Regions from separate parts of the Robertmurraya sp. FSL W8-0741 genome, predicted to be linked through region 3. Evidence: a T-box and tRNA genes for the amino acid it is inferred to sense, from the RefSeq annotation. Region 3 holds a T-box; the other regions hold tRNA genes.
The links. A T-box is a leader RNA that pairs with one kind of tRNA and senses whether it is charged. The one in region 3 lies ahead of proS (proline--tRNA ligase), so its partner is inferred to be a tRNA-Pro.
Positions count from the first base shown of each region.

Region 1 (4,885 bases), 380 kb from region 3:
GCAAGTAGGCAAATCCGCTTGCCATACGCTTGAGCTGTGACAGCGAGGGAAATCAAGTACCGAAGTTCCTGATTCCACACTGCCAAGAAAAGCCTCTAGTGAGAAAACAGGTGCCCGTACCGCAAACCGACACAGGTAGGCGAGGAGAGAATCCTAAGGTGAGCGAGAGAACTCTCGTTAAGGAACTCGGCAAAATGACCCCGTAACTTCGGGAGAAGGGGTGCTTTTTAGGGTGCATAGCCCTGAAGAGCCGCAGTGAATAGGCCCAGGCGACTGTTTAGCAAAAACACAGGTCTCTGCGAAGCCGCAAGGCGAAGTATAGGGGCTGACGCCTGCCCGGTGCTGGAAGGTTAAGAGGAGGGGTTAGCTTACGCGAAGCTCTGAATTGAAGCCCCAGTAAACGGCGGCCGTAACTATAACGGTCCTAAGGTAGCGAAATTCCTTGTCGGGTAAGTTCCGACCCGCACGAAAGGCGTAACGATCTGGGCACTGTCTCAACGAGAGACTCGGTGAAATTATAGTACCTGTGAAGATGCAGGTTACCCGCGACAGGACGGAAAGACCCCGTGGAGCTTTACTGTAGCCTGATATTGAATTTTGGTACAGCTTGTACAGGATAGGTAGGAGCCGTGGAAGCCGGAGCGCTAGCTTCGGTGGAGGCGTCGGTGGGATACTACTCTGGCTGTATTGACATTCTAACCCGCACCTCTGATCGAGGTGGGAGACAGTGTCAGGTGGGCAGTTTGACTGGGGCGGTCGCCTCCTAAAGAGTAACGGAGGCGCCCAAAGGTTCCCTCAGAATGGTTGGAAATCATTCGTAGAGTGTAAAGGCACAAGGGAGCTTGACTGCGAGACCTACAAGTCGAGCAGGGACGAAAGTCGGGCTTAGTGATCCGGTGGTTCCGCATGGAAGGGCCATCGCTCAACGGATAAAAGCTACCCCGGGGATAACAGGCTTATCTCCCCCAAGAGTCCACATCGACGGGGAGGTTTGGCACCTCGATGTCGGCTCATCGCATCCTGGGGCTGTAGTCGGTCCCAAGGGTTGGGCTGTTCGCCCATTAAAGCGGTACGCGAGCTGGGTTCAGAACGTCGTGAGACAGTTCGGTCCCTATCCGTCGTGGGCGTAGGAAATTTGAGAGGAGCTGTCCTTAGTACGAGAGGACCGGGATGGACGCACCGCTGGTGTACCAGTTGTTCTGCCAAGAGCATCGCTGGGTAGCTATGTGCGGAAGGGATAAGTGCTGAAAGCATCTAAGCATGAAGCCCCCCTCAAGATGAGATTTCCCATAGCGCAAGCTAGTAAGAACCCTGAAAGATGATCAGGTTGATAGGTCAGAGGTGGAAGCATGGTGACATGTGGAGCTGACTGATACTAATCGTTCGAGGACTTAACCAAATAGGTTACTCGGTCTTTTTCTTCTTCATCCATTATCTAGTTTTGAGGGTACAATAGATTTTCATGTTGTTATGTTCTCATGTTACATAAAAAGTTTATTATAAGGAAGTTTTAATTATTTTTAACAATTAGTTATGAAGGAAAATTCTTTTGAATTTCTACTTGAAAAAAAAGTTAAAACCATTATAATAGAATTTGTCTTGATAATTTAAATAGGTCCGGTGGCGATAGCGAGAAGGTCACACCCGTTCCCATACCGAACACGGAAGTTAAGCTTCTCAGCGCCGATGGTAGTTAGGGGCTGTCCCCTTGTGAGAGTAGGACGTTGCCGGGCTGTTTAATAATAAATTGCTATTTCGGAGGATTAGCTCAGCTGGGAGAGCACCTGCCTTACAAGCAGGGGGTCGGCGGTTCGATCCCGTCATCCTCCACCAACATTTTTTCGCGTTAGCGAAAATAATGTACCTTTTCATTTTCTGTCTTAACATATATGCCGGCCTAGCTCAATTGGTAGAGCAACTGACTTGTAATCAGTAGGTTGGGGGTTCGAGTCCTCTGGCCGGCACCATTTTAGATTTAGAGCCATTAGCTCAGTCGGTAGAGCAACGAGCAATTCATCTATGAATTTGCTGCGAGTTGTACCCATCGAGCTGCTGCTTGAGTTAACTTTCTGAGGTGGGGACATCGTAGATGCTTTTTATCTCAAAGTTGAAAATTTGATAGCAGCGCATATTTACTTCAGAGCCATTAGCTCAGTCGGTAGAGCATCTGACTTTTAATCAGAGGGTCGAAGGTTCGAGTCCTTCATGGCTCACCAAAGTTCTTACGATGTAGGGAAAAATATCTTTCTTTAATATACGTCAGTAAAAAGAACTTATGATTTTAACATGCGGGTGTGGCGGAATTGGCAGACGCACTAGACTTAGGATCTAGCGCCGCAAGGCGTGGGGGTTCGACTCCCTTCACCCGCACCAAGAAAAAATAATATATCTGCTTTTTTAATCGATTAATTTTGCGGAAGTAGTTCAGTGGTAGAACACCACCTTGCCAAGGTGGGGGTCGCGGGTTCGAATCCCGTCTTCCGCTCCATTTATTAGCCGGGGTGGCGGAACTGGCAGACGCACAGGACTTAAAATCCTGCGGTAGGTGACTACCGTACCGGTTCGATTCCGGTCCTCGGCATTAAAGTTTTTTCACAGTAGTGGAAATGACTGTTATATTGCGCCCGTAGCTCAATTGGATAGAGCGTTTGACTACGGATCAAAAGGTTAGGGGTTCGACTCCTCTCGGGCGCGCCATGTAACGGGAAGTAGCTCAGCTTGGTAGAGCACTTGGTTTGGGACCAAGGGGTCGCAGGTTCGAATCCTGTCTTCCCGACCACTATGCTATAATGATGGGGCCTTAGCTCAGCTGGGAGAGCGCCTGCCTTGCACGCAGGAGGTCAGCGGTTCGATCCCGCTAGGCTCCACCAATAATTATTCACACAACGAAATAAATTGAATATATTCATTCTTATAATGGCTCATAATAAAAGTGAGTATTTATCATATTATATTTGGCGGTGTAGCTCAGCTGGCTAGAGCGTACGGTTCATACCCGTAAGGTCGGGGGTTCGATCCCCTCCGCCGCTACCAATATTTTACCACAAAAGCTTTATTGGACCTTTAGCTCAGCTGGTTAGAGCAGACGGCTCATAACCGTCCGGTCGTAGGTTCGAGTCCTACAAGGTCCACCACTATTTTTTGCATAAGCAAAACAACCTATAATATTTCGGAGGAATACCCAAGTCTGGCTGAAGGGATCGGTCTTGAAAACCGACAGGCGGGTTAAACCGCGCGGGGGTTCGAATCCCTCTTCCTCCGCCATATCACCAATTTTACTATTAGCGCAGGGTGGAGCAACAAGCGTTACTTCACTGAGTAAACTGCGAGTTGTACCGATTGAAGTTCTTCCTCGAGTAAGCATACTGAAATCGGGACAGTCATTAAGCTATCTAGTAGCATGCGCTTATCTAGATATATACTATTAGCGCGGGGTGGAGCAGTCTGGTAGCTCGTCGGGCTCATAACCCGAAGGTCGCAGGTTCAAATCCTGCCTCCGCAATCGAGTAGTTTCAATAAAGTTGAAACTACTTTGGTCCGGTAGTTCAGTTGGTTAGAATGCCTGCCTGTCACGCAGGAGGTCGCGGGTTCGAGTCCCGTCCGGACCGCCATTTACTTACATATGATGGCTCAGTAGCTCAGTCGGTAGAGCACGATGAATAAGCGGCAAGGATAAGCATCCAGCGCACTCATCGAGCATCATCTTGAATCAACTTTCTGAGATGAGGGCGAAGGACATTCGGAAAATGTGTTATAGGAATTTAATATTATTACGGCTCAGTAGCTCAGTCGGTAGAGCAAAGGACTGAAAATCCTTGTGTCGGCGGTTCGATTCCGTCCTGAGCCATCAAAGTTTTTTTACGAAGCATAGTGTAGTAAAAAAACTTTCACTATGCGGGTGTAGTTTAATGGTAAAACCACAGCCACGAGCAAAGCTTCAATGATTTATCAACGAGTTGCCTCGACGATATGACATCCTGAAAAAGCAAGAAGAGTTAGAGGCATGAAAGAAGGCCAAAATAAGGGAAGATAAAATCTAGTATAATTCAATAAAAATGCGGGTGTAGTTTAATGGTAAAACCACAGCCTTCCAAGCTGTTGTCGTGGGTTCGATTCCCATCACCCGCTCCAAAATGGGCCTATAGCTCAGCTGGTTAGAGCGCACGCCTGATAAGCGTGAGGTCGATGGTTCAAGTCCATTTAGGCCCACCATCTTTGCTTTTTTAATTTATGGAAGCTAGAACGCATCGTATTCCGCGGTAGCTCAGTGGTAGAGCAATCGGCTGTTAACCGATCGGTCGTAGGTTCGAATCCTACCCGCGGAGCCATATGGAGAAGTACTCAAGTGGCTGAAGAGGCGCCCCTGCTAAGGGTGTAGGTCGGGTAACCGGCGCGAGGGTTCAAATCCCTCCTTCTCCGCCATTTCTGGCCCGTTGGTCAAGTGGTTAAGACACCGCCCTTTCACGGCGGTAACACGGGTTCGAATCCCGTACGGGTCATAAAAAAAGCTGTTGACATTAGGTCAGCAGTTTTTTTTATCGTACTATACTAATGATACGCTTTTTTTGGCTCTGAAATATTTATTGGGATTTAAAAATAGTTTTAAGGACAAAGCATATAAACTCCCGATTCTGACGAGAATCTAATAAGATTAGAGTAACGACATAACACTATCACTCGTACTTTAGATTAAGGGATAGAGAAGGGGATAAAAGGGCGCTAATGGTAAGATACATCTTCATCATTAGCGCCCTTCTTTCATCGGTTACCGAGCTCTTTTTTCATCCGTGCAATCATTAATAATTCAGCGGCGTCACGTTTATTTAAGCTGTTAAAAATCGTAATTAACTCTTTTGCTTCTGCCGTTAGATTCACTATTTCATTC
Region 1 is NZ_JBBOQG010000001.1:1,519,914-1,524,798, forward strand. Features, by position in the region: rRNA gene NST02_RS07290 (23S ribosomal RNA) at 1-1,399, shown strand, start outside; rRNA gene rrf (5S ribosomal RNA) at 1,617-1,733, shown strand; tRNA gene NST02_RS07300 (tRNA-Val) at 1,758-1,833, shown strand; tRNA gene NST02_RS07305 (tRNA-Thr) at 1,892-1,967, shown strand; tRNA gene NST02_RS07310 (tRNA-Lys) at 2,141-2,216, shown strand; tRNA gene NST02_RS07315 (tRNA-Leu) at 2,289-2,373, shown strand; tRNA gene NST02_RS07320 (tRNA-Gly) at 2,414-2,488, shown strand; tRNA gene NST02_RS07325 (tRNA-Leu) at 2,496-2,581, shown strand; tRNA gene NST02_RS07330 (tRNA-Arg) at 2,621-2,697, shown strand; tRNA gene NST02_RS07335 (tRNA-Pro) at 2,703-2,779, shown strand; tRNA gene NST02_RS07340 (tRNA-Ala) at 2,795-2,870, shown strand; tRNA gene NST02_RS07345 (tRNA-Met) at 2,957-3,033, shown strand; tRNA gene NST02_RS07350 (tRNA-Ile) at 3,058-3,134, shown strand; tRNA gene NST02_RS07355 (tRNA-Ser) at 3,172-3,264, shown strand; tRNA gene NST02_RS07360 (tRNA-Met) at 3,429-3,502, shown strand; tRNA gene NST02_RS07365 (tRNA-Asp) at 3,535-3,611, shown strand; tRNA gene NST02_RS07370 (tRNA-Phe) at 3,775-3,847, shown strand; tRNA gene NST02_RS07375 (tRNA-Gly) at 4,058-4,131, shown strand; tRNA gene NST02_RS07380 (tRNA-Ile) at 4,136-4,212, shown strand; tRNA gene NST02_RS07385 (tRNA-Asn) at 4,254-4,328, shown strand; tRNA gene NST02_RS07390 (tRNA-Ser) at 4,332-4,422, shown strand; tRNA gene NST02_RS07395 (tRNA-Glu) at 4,428-4,499, shown strand; gene NST02_RS07400 (helix-turn-helix domain-containing protein) at 4,759-4,885, opposite strand, start outside.
Region 1: it has a tRNA-Pro gene. The T-box ahead of proS (proline--tRNA ligase) is inferred to sense a tRNA for this amino acid. The anticodon was not compared.

Region 2 (4,885 bases), 1.1 Mb from region 3:
TCTAACACTTAGCACTCATCGTTTACGGCGTGGACTACCAGGGTATCTAATCCTGTTTGCTCCCCACGCTTTCGCGCCTCAGCGTCAGTTACAGACCAAAGAGCCGCCTTCGCCACTGGTGTTCCTCCACATCTCTACGCATTTCACCGCTACACGTGGAATTCCGCTCTTCTCTTCTGCACTCAAGTTCCCCAGTTTCCAATGACCCTCCACGGTTGAGCCGTGGGCTTTCACATCAGACTTAAAGAACCGCCTGCGCGCGCTTTACGCCCAATAATTCCGGACAACGCTTGCCACCTACGTATTACCGCGGCTGCTGGCACGTAGTTAGCCGTGGCTTTCTGGTTAGGTACCGTCAAGGTACCGGCAGTTACTCCGGTACTTGTTCTTCCCTAACAACAGAGTTTTACGATCCGAAAACCTTCATCACTCACGCGGCGTTGCTCCGTCAGACTTTCGTCCATTGCGGAAGATTCCCTACTGCTGCCTCCCGTAGGAGTCTGGGCCGTGTCTCAGTCCCAGTGTGGCCGATCACCCTCTCAGGTCGGCTACGCATCGTCGCCTTGGTGAGCCGTTACCTCACCAACTAGCTAATGCGCCGCGGGCCCATCTATAAGTGATAGCCGAAACCATCTTTCCGCTTTCGAACATGTGTTCAAAAGCATTATCCGGTATTAGCTCCGGTTTCCCGAAGTTATCCCAGTCTTATAGGCAGGTTGCCCACGTGTTACTCACCCGTCCGCCGCTCAAGCAACAAGAAAGCAAGCTTTCTTGTGCAAGCGCTCGACTTGCATGTATTAGGCACGCCGCCAGCGTTCGTCCTGAGCCAGGATCAAACTCTCCAATAAAGAGTAAGATTAGCTCTTAGGTTTAAAATAAACGTTGGCTAGTTTCAGCTTCTTAAAGAAAGATAGCCTCCACTATAATTATTTGTTGACGTATGATTTGTTTAGTTTTCAAAGTGCAATTGTGTAAAATTTTATTGGAGCGGGTGATGGGAATCGAACCCACGACAACAGCTTGGAAGGCTGTGGTTTTACCATTAAACTACACCCGCATTTATTATTGTAATTTTACTTAACTTTCCTGCCCTATCTTGGCCTTACATGCCTCTAACTCTTCTTGATTATTCATAGATGATTAATCGTCGAGGCAACTCGTTGATAATTCATAGGAGCAAGGCTCGTGGCTGTGGTTTTACCATTAAACTACACCCGCATTTATTATTGTAATTTTACTTAATCTTCCCTGCTCTATCTTGGTCGTGCGTAACAACTCATGGTCGGGAAGACAGGATTCGAACCTGCGACCCCTTGGTCCCAAACCAAGTGCTCTACCAAGCTGAGCTACTTCCCGATGTATGGCGCGCCCGAGAGGAGTCGAACCCCTAACCTTTTGATCCGTAGTCAAACGCTCTATCCAATTGAGCTACGGGCGCATCCTATCCGAAAGACAACTTAATCATTATATCACAATAACAATCTGATTGTCAACAATTCTTTCAAAACTTTTTGGTGCGGCCGAGAGGACTTGAACCTCCACGGGGTTGCCCCCACTAGGCCCTCAACCTAGCGCGTCTGCCATTCCGCCACGACCGCATTATTCTAAAGAAGCGATAAATAATATTATACGCAAAAAGAATATTATTTTCAAGTGGTAATTAATGATGCGGGTGAAGGGAGTCGAACCCCCACGCCATGCGGCGCTAGATCCTAAGTCTAGTGCGTCTGCCAATTCCGCCACACCCGCAGACTATTATTTTTGCACTTGCAAAATAATAAAAAGTTTTTACTGACGTATATTAAGGAAAGTTATTTCTCCTCCGTCGAAAAAACTTTGATGAGCCATGAAGGACTCGAACCTTCGACCCTCTGATTAAAAGTCAGATGCTCTACCGACTGAGCTAATGGCTCTAAACTAAATAAGTGCAACTGCCAAATTCTTTAAGGCATCTGTGATGTCACCATCTCAGAAGGAGCATTCAAATAACGGATCGACTGGAATAAGATAACAAATTCAAAAATGAATTTACCTGGCTGCTGTACCGTTCTAAGCAATCACTTCTAAAAAATTGGCTGGGCTAGCAGGATTCGAACCTACGAATGACGGAGTCAAAGTCCGTTGCCTTACCACTTGGCTATAGCCCAATATTAAAAAGCAATGGCGGTCCGGACGGGACTCGAACCCGCGACCTCCTGCGTGACAGGCAGGCATTCTAACCAACTGAACTACCGGACCAATGTTTTTTCACTATCGTGAAAATAACTTTCCTTTGTCTTTTTCGACGTAGGAGAAAATAGCTTTCCTTCCTTTTTTCACACTAGTGAAAATGACAATTTTCCGCGTGAGCAAAATCTTTTCAATGAAATAAAGGAAACAGGTTGAGAAGAATTGGTGACCCGTACGGGATTCGAACCCGTGTTACCGCCGTGAAAGGGCGGTGTCTTAACCGCTTGACCAACGGGCCATTAAAAATATAATGGCGGAGAAGGAGGGATTTGAACCCTCGCGCCGCTCGCGCGACCTACACCCTTAGCAGGGGCGCCTCTTCAGCCTCTTGAGTACTTCCCCACAATCCAAAATGGTGGCTCCGCGGGTAGGATTCGAACCTACGACCGATCGGTTAACAGCCGATTGCTCTACCACTGAGCTACCGCGGAATAAAAAATATTCGTTCCTAAGCCCACTATCCCTTACCGATTGTCCTCATCTCAGAAAGACAAACCAAGCAGCAACTCGATGAGTACAACTCGCAGCACTTTCATGATGCTTTGCTCGTTGCTCTACCACTTAGCTACCGCGGAATAATGTGTTTTATACCGTCTCTCTTTTGTCGACTCTTCATATTATAATGAGATGTTATATCCAAGTCAAGAACAAAAATATAAGTAATTTCGACTTACACCTTTGTGCGCGGAAATATAAATTAACATCCTTTTTTCGAAATGTCAACCATTCATTTGGATAAGTTTACCTCGGCACTTTCCGCATACATATCGTAATACATCTACAGCTCTCTTTCTTTTAAAAACCTGACCACAATTGGAGCATTTATAAACATGTAGCTTATAACTGCGTTTTCTCTCCGGACCATCGGGCAATACGTTACAAAAACGGGGAGCTCCAACCTTTTTTAAAAGCTTTTTAAAGTCAGCATCGCGATGCCGATAGCCCTTTCCCTCCAAATGAAGATGGTAGTGGCAAAGCTCGTGCTTAATAATGCCGATTAATTCTTCCTCACCCAATTGTTCCAAATACCTTCGGTTTATTTCAATGTTATGAGATTTCAATAAATAGCGGCCACCTGTTGTACGCAAACGATTATTAAAAATCGCTTTATGTTTGAATGGCCTCTGGAAAAACTCCAGTGACAACTTTTCAACAAGCCCTTGTAGTTGAAATTCCTCCATAAAACGTATTCCTCTCCATTATAAGTAAACATGACAACCCATTATAGCATACATTGTATATACCCTTTGAATTTTAAAACTGGGAGGTCTCACCATGCCAACTTGGTTCCAAAATCAAATGCAAAGAGCCTTTCTTGAGAAAAACCGTCATCAAATTAAATTGCTGAATCAATGCTGGTTCTTTTACAGAAAAAAACACTGCTCCTGAACATGTACTGTTTACAAGCAATAAATTACGATACATCCCCTAATGCTTGAGCCATTGATAAAACACTTTTTTGGCTCATTTCGTGTGAAACCTAGTTTCACATACCTTTCAGCATAACTGAAAGGGTTCCATAAAGCGATAGGAGAAATCTCGTTTTCTCCCATCGTTTTATGGAGTCAGAAAGCAACATCGACATTTATAAGCCTAATAAATGAATTCTTTTTGACCGACCAAGATTCTAATCATTCAAAAAACCAAGGCCGTCAATAAACAAGCTACACAACTCTCATCCGAATCGTGCAGCTTGTCATTTTGCGCCACTATTCCTGTGGTGACAGCATTGTCAAGGCAACTCTTCCTTTTTTCACATCAACAGATTCCACCCATACAGTTACGACGTCACCAACTGAGACAACATCGAGCGGATGCTTGACAAATCCTTGTTTTAATTTAGAAATATGGACAAGGCCGTCTTGTTTCACACCAATATCCACAAATGCCCCAAAATCGACGACATTTCTCACTGTTCCCTGGAGCTCCATACCTGCTTTAAGATCTTCAAGTTTTAATACATCTTTTTTTAACAAAGGTTTTGGAAGATCATCTCGCGGATCGCGTTCAGGACTCATTAACGCATCAATAATATCCTTTAACGTAAGCTCCCCTATTTCAAGCTCTACAGAGATATCCTTTATATTAACCTTTGACAAAACGGTTTTTAACGCTTCTGAACCAAGATCATTCGTTGTAAATCCAAGATTGCTCAAAAGTCGCTTTACTTCAGGATAACTTTCCGGATGAATGCTTGTACGATCAAGCGGTTCAGTTCCATCGATCACTCTTAAAAAGCCAATTGCCTGCTCATAAGTCTTCGCACCCAATCTCGGAATTTTCTTTAACTGCTCCCTTTTACTAAACTTGCCTTCTTCATCACGCTTTTTAACAATATTATTAGCAACTGCTTTAGACAGCCCAGCTACATATTGCAGCAATGAAGCAGATGCTGTATTCACATTTACTCCAACCTGGTTAACAGTCGTCTCCACCACGAAAGTGAGTGATTCATTCAATCTTTTTTGCGAAACATCATGCTGATATTGCCCAACTCCAACAGACTTAGGATCGATCTTCACCAATTCCGCAAGCGGGTCTTGAAGTCGTCGAGCAATTGATACCGCACTTCTTTCTTCAACCTGAAAGTCAGGAAATTCTTCACGAGCGATATCGGATGCTGAATAGACACTAGCACCGGCTTCATTTACAATTA
Region 2 is NZ_JBBOQG010000001.1:409-5,293, forward strand. Features, by position in the region: partial or broken rRNA gene NST02_RS00005 (16S ribosomal RNA) at 1-848, opposite strand, end outside; tRNA gene NST02_RS00010 (tRNA-Gly) at 984-1,057, opposite strand; tRNA gene NST02_RS00015 (tRNA-Pro) at 1,280-1,356, opposite strand; tRNA gene NST02_RS00020 (tRNA-Arg) at 1,362-1,438, opposite strand; tRNA gene NST02_RS00025 (tRNA-Leu) at 1,513-1,598, opposite strand; tRNA gene NST02_RS00030 (tRNA-Leu) at 1,668-1,749, opposite strand; tRNA gene NST02_RS00035 (tRNA-Lys) at 1,841-1,913, opposite strand; tRNA gene NST02_RS00040 (tRNA-Gln) at 2,073-2,147, opposite strand; tRNA gene NST02_RS00045 (tRNA-Asp) at 2,162-2,238, opposite strand; tRNA gene NST02_RS00050 (tRNA-Glu) at 2,393-2,467, opposite strand; tRNA gene NST02_RS00055 (tRNA-Ser) at 2,481-2,571, opposite strand; tRNA gene NST02_RS00060 (tRNA-Asn) at 2,586-2,660, opposite strand; gene NST02_RS00065 (SprT family protein) at 2,949-3,410, opposite strand; gene cmpA (cortex morphogenetic protein CmpA) at 3,505-3,618, shown strand; gene NST02_RS00075 (Tex family protein) at 3,939-4,885, opposite strand, start outside.
Region 2: it has a tRNA-Pro gene. The T-box ahead of proS (proline--tRNA ligase) is inferred to sense a tRNA for this amino acid. The anticodon was not compared.

Region 3 (4,885 bases):
ATCTTGAAATCTTTCCACAGTCTCTTCGTTTGAATAGGTTTGCTTTTCTGTTTCAAGAAAGAAATAATCCCTTAACTCTTTTAAATAATCAGTTTGAGGGATCACTTTTATGACAAGTCCGTCCTCCTTCAACAATCTATTAAATTCAGCATAATTAGAGGGAGATAAGATGTTGAGAATCACATCGAATTGCTTGTTAATAAAAGGAGTACGTGCTAAATCCGCCACAGCCCATAACTTATTTTCAGAATAATTTTTAGCAGCAACCACAACTCCTTCTTTCGCTAAGTCAATACCTACTCCTACCACTTTTTTATTACCCTTGGCTGATACTAAATCACAAATACTAGCAAGATGGGAACCTTCTCCACAGCCCATATCAATAATGGACAGCTCTTTTTTTACTTGAATTCCCTCTTTATTGATTAGTTTTGCTATCGTCTCGACTACCGGTTTGAAAAATGTTGATTCTGTCATTAGTGTTCTTCGCGCTTCAAAAAGTTCCTTACTATATTTCGTTTTTATTTGACCCGTCGTTAAATTAATATACCCTTGCTTTGCAAAATCGAAAGTATGCTGATTGGAACAAACTAAACTTTTTAATTCGAAAACCTTCATCGAAGAATGACAAATGGGACAAGCAAACAGAAATAGATGCTTGCTTACAAACTCCGCACTCATCATTCTTTTATTTTTTGGTAACAAAGAATTCACCTCATTCATTCGTATTCAATAAATGAAAAAGGCATAGACAAATAAACCCTCTTTTCGTTTTCAAAAAAAACAAAATTTGGGTCCATAAACTATCTATACCTCTTCTTATCTATAACGAATGAACTGAATAATCATAGTGATAACTCCCTGTTACATACAATTATAGGGCTTCACCCACATCATTATCATACCAAGGGACGGAGATATATGTAAATTTAATTATTCCATAATTGGACGACAAAAAACCAACCTCTTTACGAAAGAAGTTGGCTTTTCATTTTCCGATTAATACGCACGGGCAAACCAGACGGTATGTTTCGCTTCTTGTCCACAGCAGATACAAGTGGTTTTTGTTGTCGGTGGGTTAAATGGAATGTTACGAGTTGTGAATTTCGTTTGTTCCTTCACCTTTTCTTCACAAGCATCATCCCCACACCAACCAGCTAAGATCCAACCAGGAATTGTTTCATTTTGCTCAGATTCGGCTAAATGCTGCTCTAACTGCTCAAGCGTATCGATATGTGTATGCGAGTTCGCCGCACGGAAAGCTTTTGCTTTTTCGAATAGGCGTGTTTGCATCGTCTCCAATTCTTTTTCAACCGCCTCAACGACAGATTCTAACGGGACAGAAACTTTATCCCCTTCATCACGTGCTTTCATTAAGGCTTGATTATTTTCTAAATCACGTGGGCCAAGCTCAATTCGTACCGGAACTCCTTTTAATTCCCACTCATTAAACTTAAACCCTGGTGATTGATCGCTGTCATCAAGACGGACGCGAATTCCTTTTGCTTTTAGAGCTGCAAAAATCTCATCTAATTTCTCCATAATAGCAGGATTCTTTTTCCAAGGACCTACAGGAATAAGCACTGCTTGCGTTGGAGCAATTCTTGGTGGTAATACAAGTCCTTGCTCATCGCCATGGACCATAATAACGGAGCCAATTAAACGAGTCGATGTCCCCCAAGACGTTGTATGAACATATGTGTGTTTATTTTCTTTCGTTAAATATTTAATATCGAATGCTTCTGCAAACTTTGTCCCTAAATAATGGGAAGTACCAGCTTGTACAGCTTTTCCATCCTGCATCATCGCTTCGATGGAATAGGTGTCAACAGCACCAGCAAAACGCTCTGATGGTGTCTTTTGACCATCATAAACAGGGATGGCCAACAGTCCTTCTACGACTTCCTTATAGATATTTAGCATTTGCATTGTTTCTTTACGAGCATCTTCTTCATCGACATGTGCCGTATGACCTTCCTGCCATAAAAACTCAGACGTACGAATGAATGGCAGTGTCTTTTTCTCCCAACGGAACACATTTGCCCATTGGTTGATTAAAACTGGTAGATCGCGATAACTTTTAATCCAGTCAGAATAAAGGTGACCAATCATCGTTTCAGAAGTTGGACGAAGCGCTAAACGCTCTTCTAATTTCTCTCCTGCCGCTTCCGTTACCCAGGGTAATTCTGGTGAGAAGCCCTCGATATGATCCTTTTCCTTTTGGAAAAACGATTCAGGAATTAGCATTGGGAAGTAGGCATTGCGATGACCAGTTTCTTTGAAACGTCTGTCCATTTCAGCCTGGATATGTTCCCATAATTCATAGCCATCTGGCTTAAACGCGATACAGCCACGAACAGGTGTATAATCCATTAAATCCGCTTTTTGGATGGTGTCAATATACCATTTTGAAAAATCTTTTGTTTTTTGAGACATGTTCTTTCCTCCTGAAAAAATAATATGACCTAAAAAAAGCATAAAGAGTCCTATATAAGGACGTCTTTACGCTTATAGACGTGGTACCACCTTAGTTCGACATAAAAATTTTATGCCCTCTAACGTTTTTAACGAAACGACTCGGTTAGGTTTACTAACTTCTCCGTGGTAGGTTTCAATAAGGAGAGGTGATATAGCTTTCAGCCAAGGCTATATTTTCTGGTTCACAATCCTTATTTACTTGATCACATCATTGAATACATATTTGAAATTACTATATCAATTTGCGGAGCGGAATTCAATCTTTGTTGTAAAATACATTTTTATAAGCTACTTTGAACTCCTCCTAAATGGCAAACTCAAGTCTCCTTCATTCGAAAAGTTTTGATCGAGATTATAAGAGTGATGACTAAAAATACGAAAAGAACCGCAACGGAAACTAAATAATCAGCATAGTTAGTCGCTAAGATAGAACGATAACCGTTTTGTAGCCACTCAACAGGGTTAATCCAGCTAAGCCATTGAACCACCATAGGAGAATTGCCAAGCTTAAAAAAGATGCTGCTGCAGAGAAAAAGAGGAATCATCACGAGATTCGAACCAATGCTTAATTGTCCTTCATTTTTAGGAAAGCTTGAAAGTATGAAGCCCATTAAGGTAAATATGGCGGAGCCGATAAAGAAAAAGGGTATAAACAATACAAACTGTAATGCTGATATTTTCAAATCAAATATGCTATTTTCACTATACAACAACAGAGTCGAAACCGTGCAAGCAATGACAGTCTGGCTAATGGTAATACTACTAAGGTATTTCCATAAAGAAAAAGGAGTGATCGTCAATAAATCAAAAACACCACGCTTCCTTTGCGCAAAAATGGAAAATGAGTTCGTTGTACAACAATAGAAAAAGATGCTCATCGTTATGAGACCAACTAATATAGTTTCATTTACATTTACTTCAAAGATAGCCAAGGACACAAGTGTAGCAAATGGTAAAAAAATGGACCAGAATAAGAGATAGAAATCCTTTATATCCTTTTCAAGTGAAATCCGAATAATATTAGCCATTTTGATTCTCCTTTTTGATTAATTGATAATATAGTTCTTCAAAACCTGATACACCATGTTTCTTAAGGATGGTTTCCAGTCCCCCATCTTCCAACAACTTCCCTCGATCCATTATTAAGATTCGATCAGCTGTATTACGGACTTCTAACATATCATGGGAGGAGAATAAAACACTTTTACCTTGCGACTTTAAACGACGAATCATGTTTTGAACCTCTCGCTGTCCGCTTGGGTCAAGACCTGCTGTAGGCTCATCTAGAATTACCAAGTCTGGGTTGTGCAGCGTTGTGATACTAATAGCCAACCTTTTTTGTTGACCTAGTGATAACTTGGAAGCTAACGTATTCTTTACATCCAATAGACTATAATTTTTCAATATCTCTGCAATCTTTTCATTTGTCAGCCTTGACTGATAAAAAGTACTAAACAGCTTTAAATTGTTTTCCACACTAAAGCCTTCAAAAAAAGGTGTTGTTTGCAGCTGTGCACCGACTTTTTTATTAAAGTCTTTTGACCATCTCTTAATCATTCCTTTATCAGGTTCAGTTATCCCCAAGACCATACGAATCGTGGTCGTTTTTCCACAACCGTTAGAACCAATTAATGCAATAATTTCGTTAGAATAAATCGAAAAATTCAATTCATTGATTACTTTTCTGCCTTTAAAGCTTTTCTCAACATTTATAAATTCAATTAGCTTCATACATACTCTCCTTTGTATAATCAACTTTGACTATTTAGTGAAAATCAAAGCCACTATAAATGGCTTTGTTATTTTTGTTCAATAATGGCAATAGTAGCCTCAATAAGCTTAATCTGCGATTCAATCATTTCAAACATATGATTAAACACCACATTAGTTAATTGTGGAATTTCTCCTTGCAATGCTTTTTCTTTCTCTGTTAGACCACTTTTGACAGCTTGAGATTCAAGGATTAATTTTTCCTTATTTTTCGTTAGTTGTTCAATCGCTTCATCCTTAGGAAGTTGATAAGCAAGAGAAAGCCCAGAATATAAATCAGTGGGATAATTCACCTTTGAACTGCCAAGACACTCTAAAGCTAATTCTTTTTGATAGGCCTCTCCACTAGGGGTAATTTTATAAATAGCTTTTTGTCGGTGACCGCTACTTTCAATACTGGCCACTTCAATATACCCCTCTTTTTCAAGCTTTTTGAGAGCATTGTAAATCGAGCCTGGCAATACCCCAGCCCATCTTTGTGCATCATTCAGTTCAAGCATCGATTTAATTTCATAACCTGACATTCGCTGTATACTGAGCATAGCTAATACTAATAGTTTTGTCACTGGAAATACTCCTTTGTTTATTCAACGTTGAATATATAAAAAAGTTTAAGCATTTATTCACCGATTGTCAA
Region 3 is NZ_JBBOQG010000001.1:1,137,691-1,142,575, reverse strand. Features, by position in the region: gene NST02_RS05455 (putative RNA methyltransferase) at 1-705, opposite strand, end outside; gene proS (proline--tRNA ligase) at 1,000-2,436, opposite strand; T-box leader at 2,490-2,699, opposite strand; gene NST02_RS05445 (ABC transporter permease) at 2,796-3,506, opposite strand; gene NST02_RS05440 (ABC transporter ATP-binding protein) at 3,499-4,209, opposite strand; gene NST02_RS05435 (PadR family transcriptional regulator) at 4,278-4,814, opposite strand.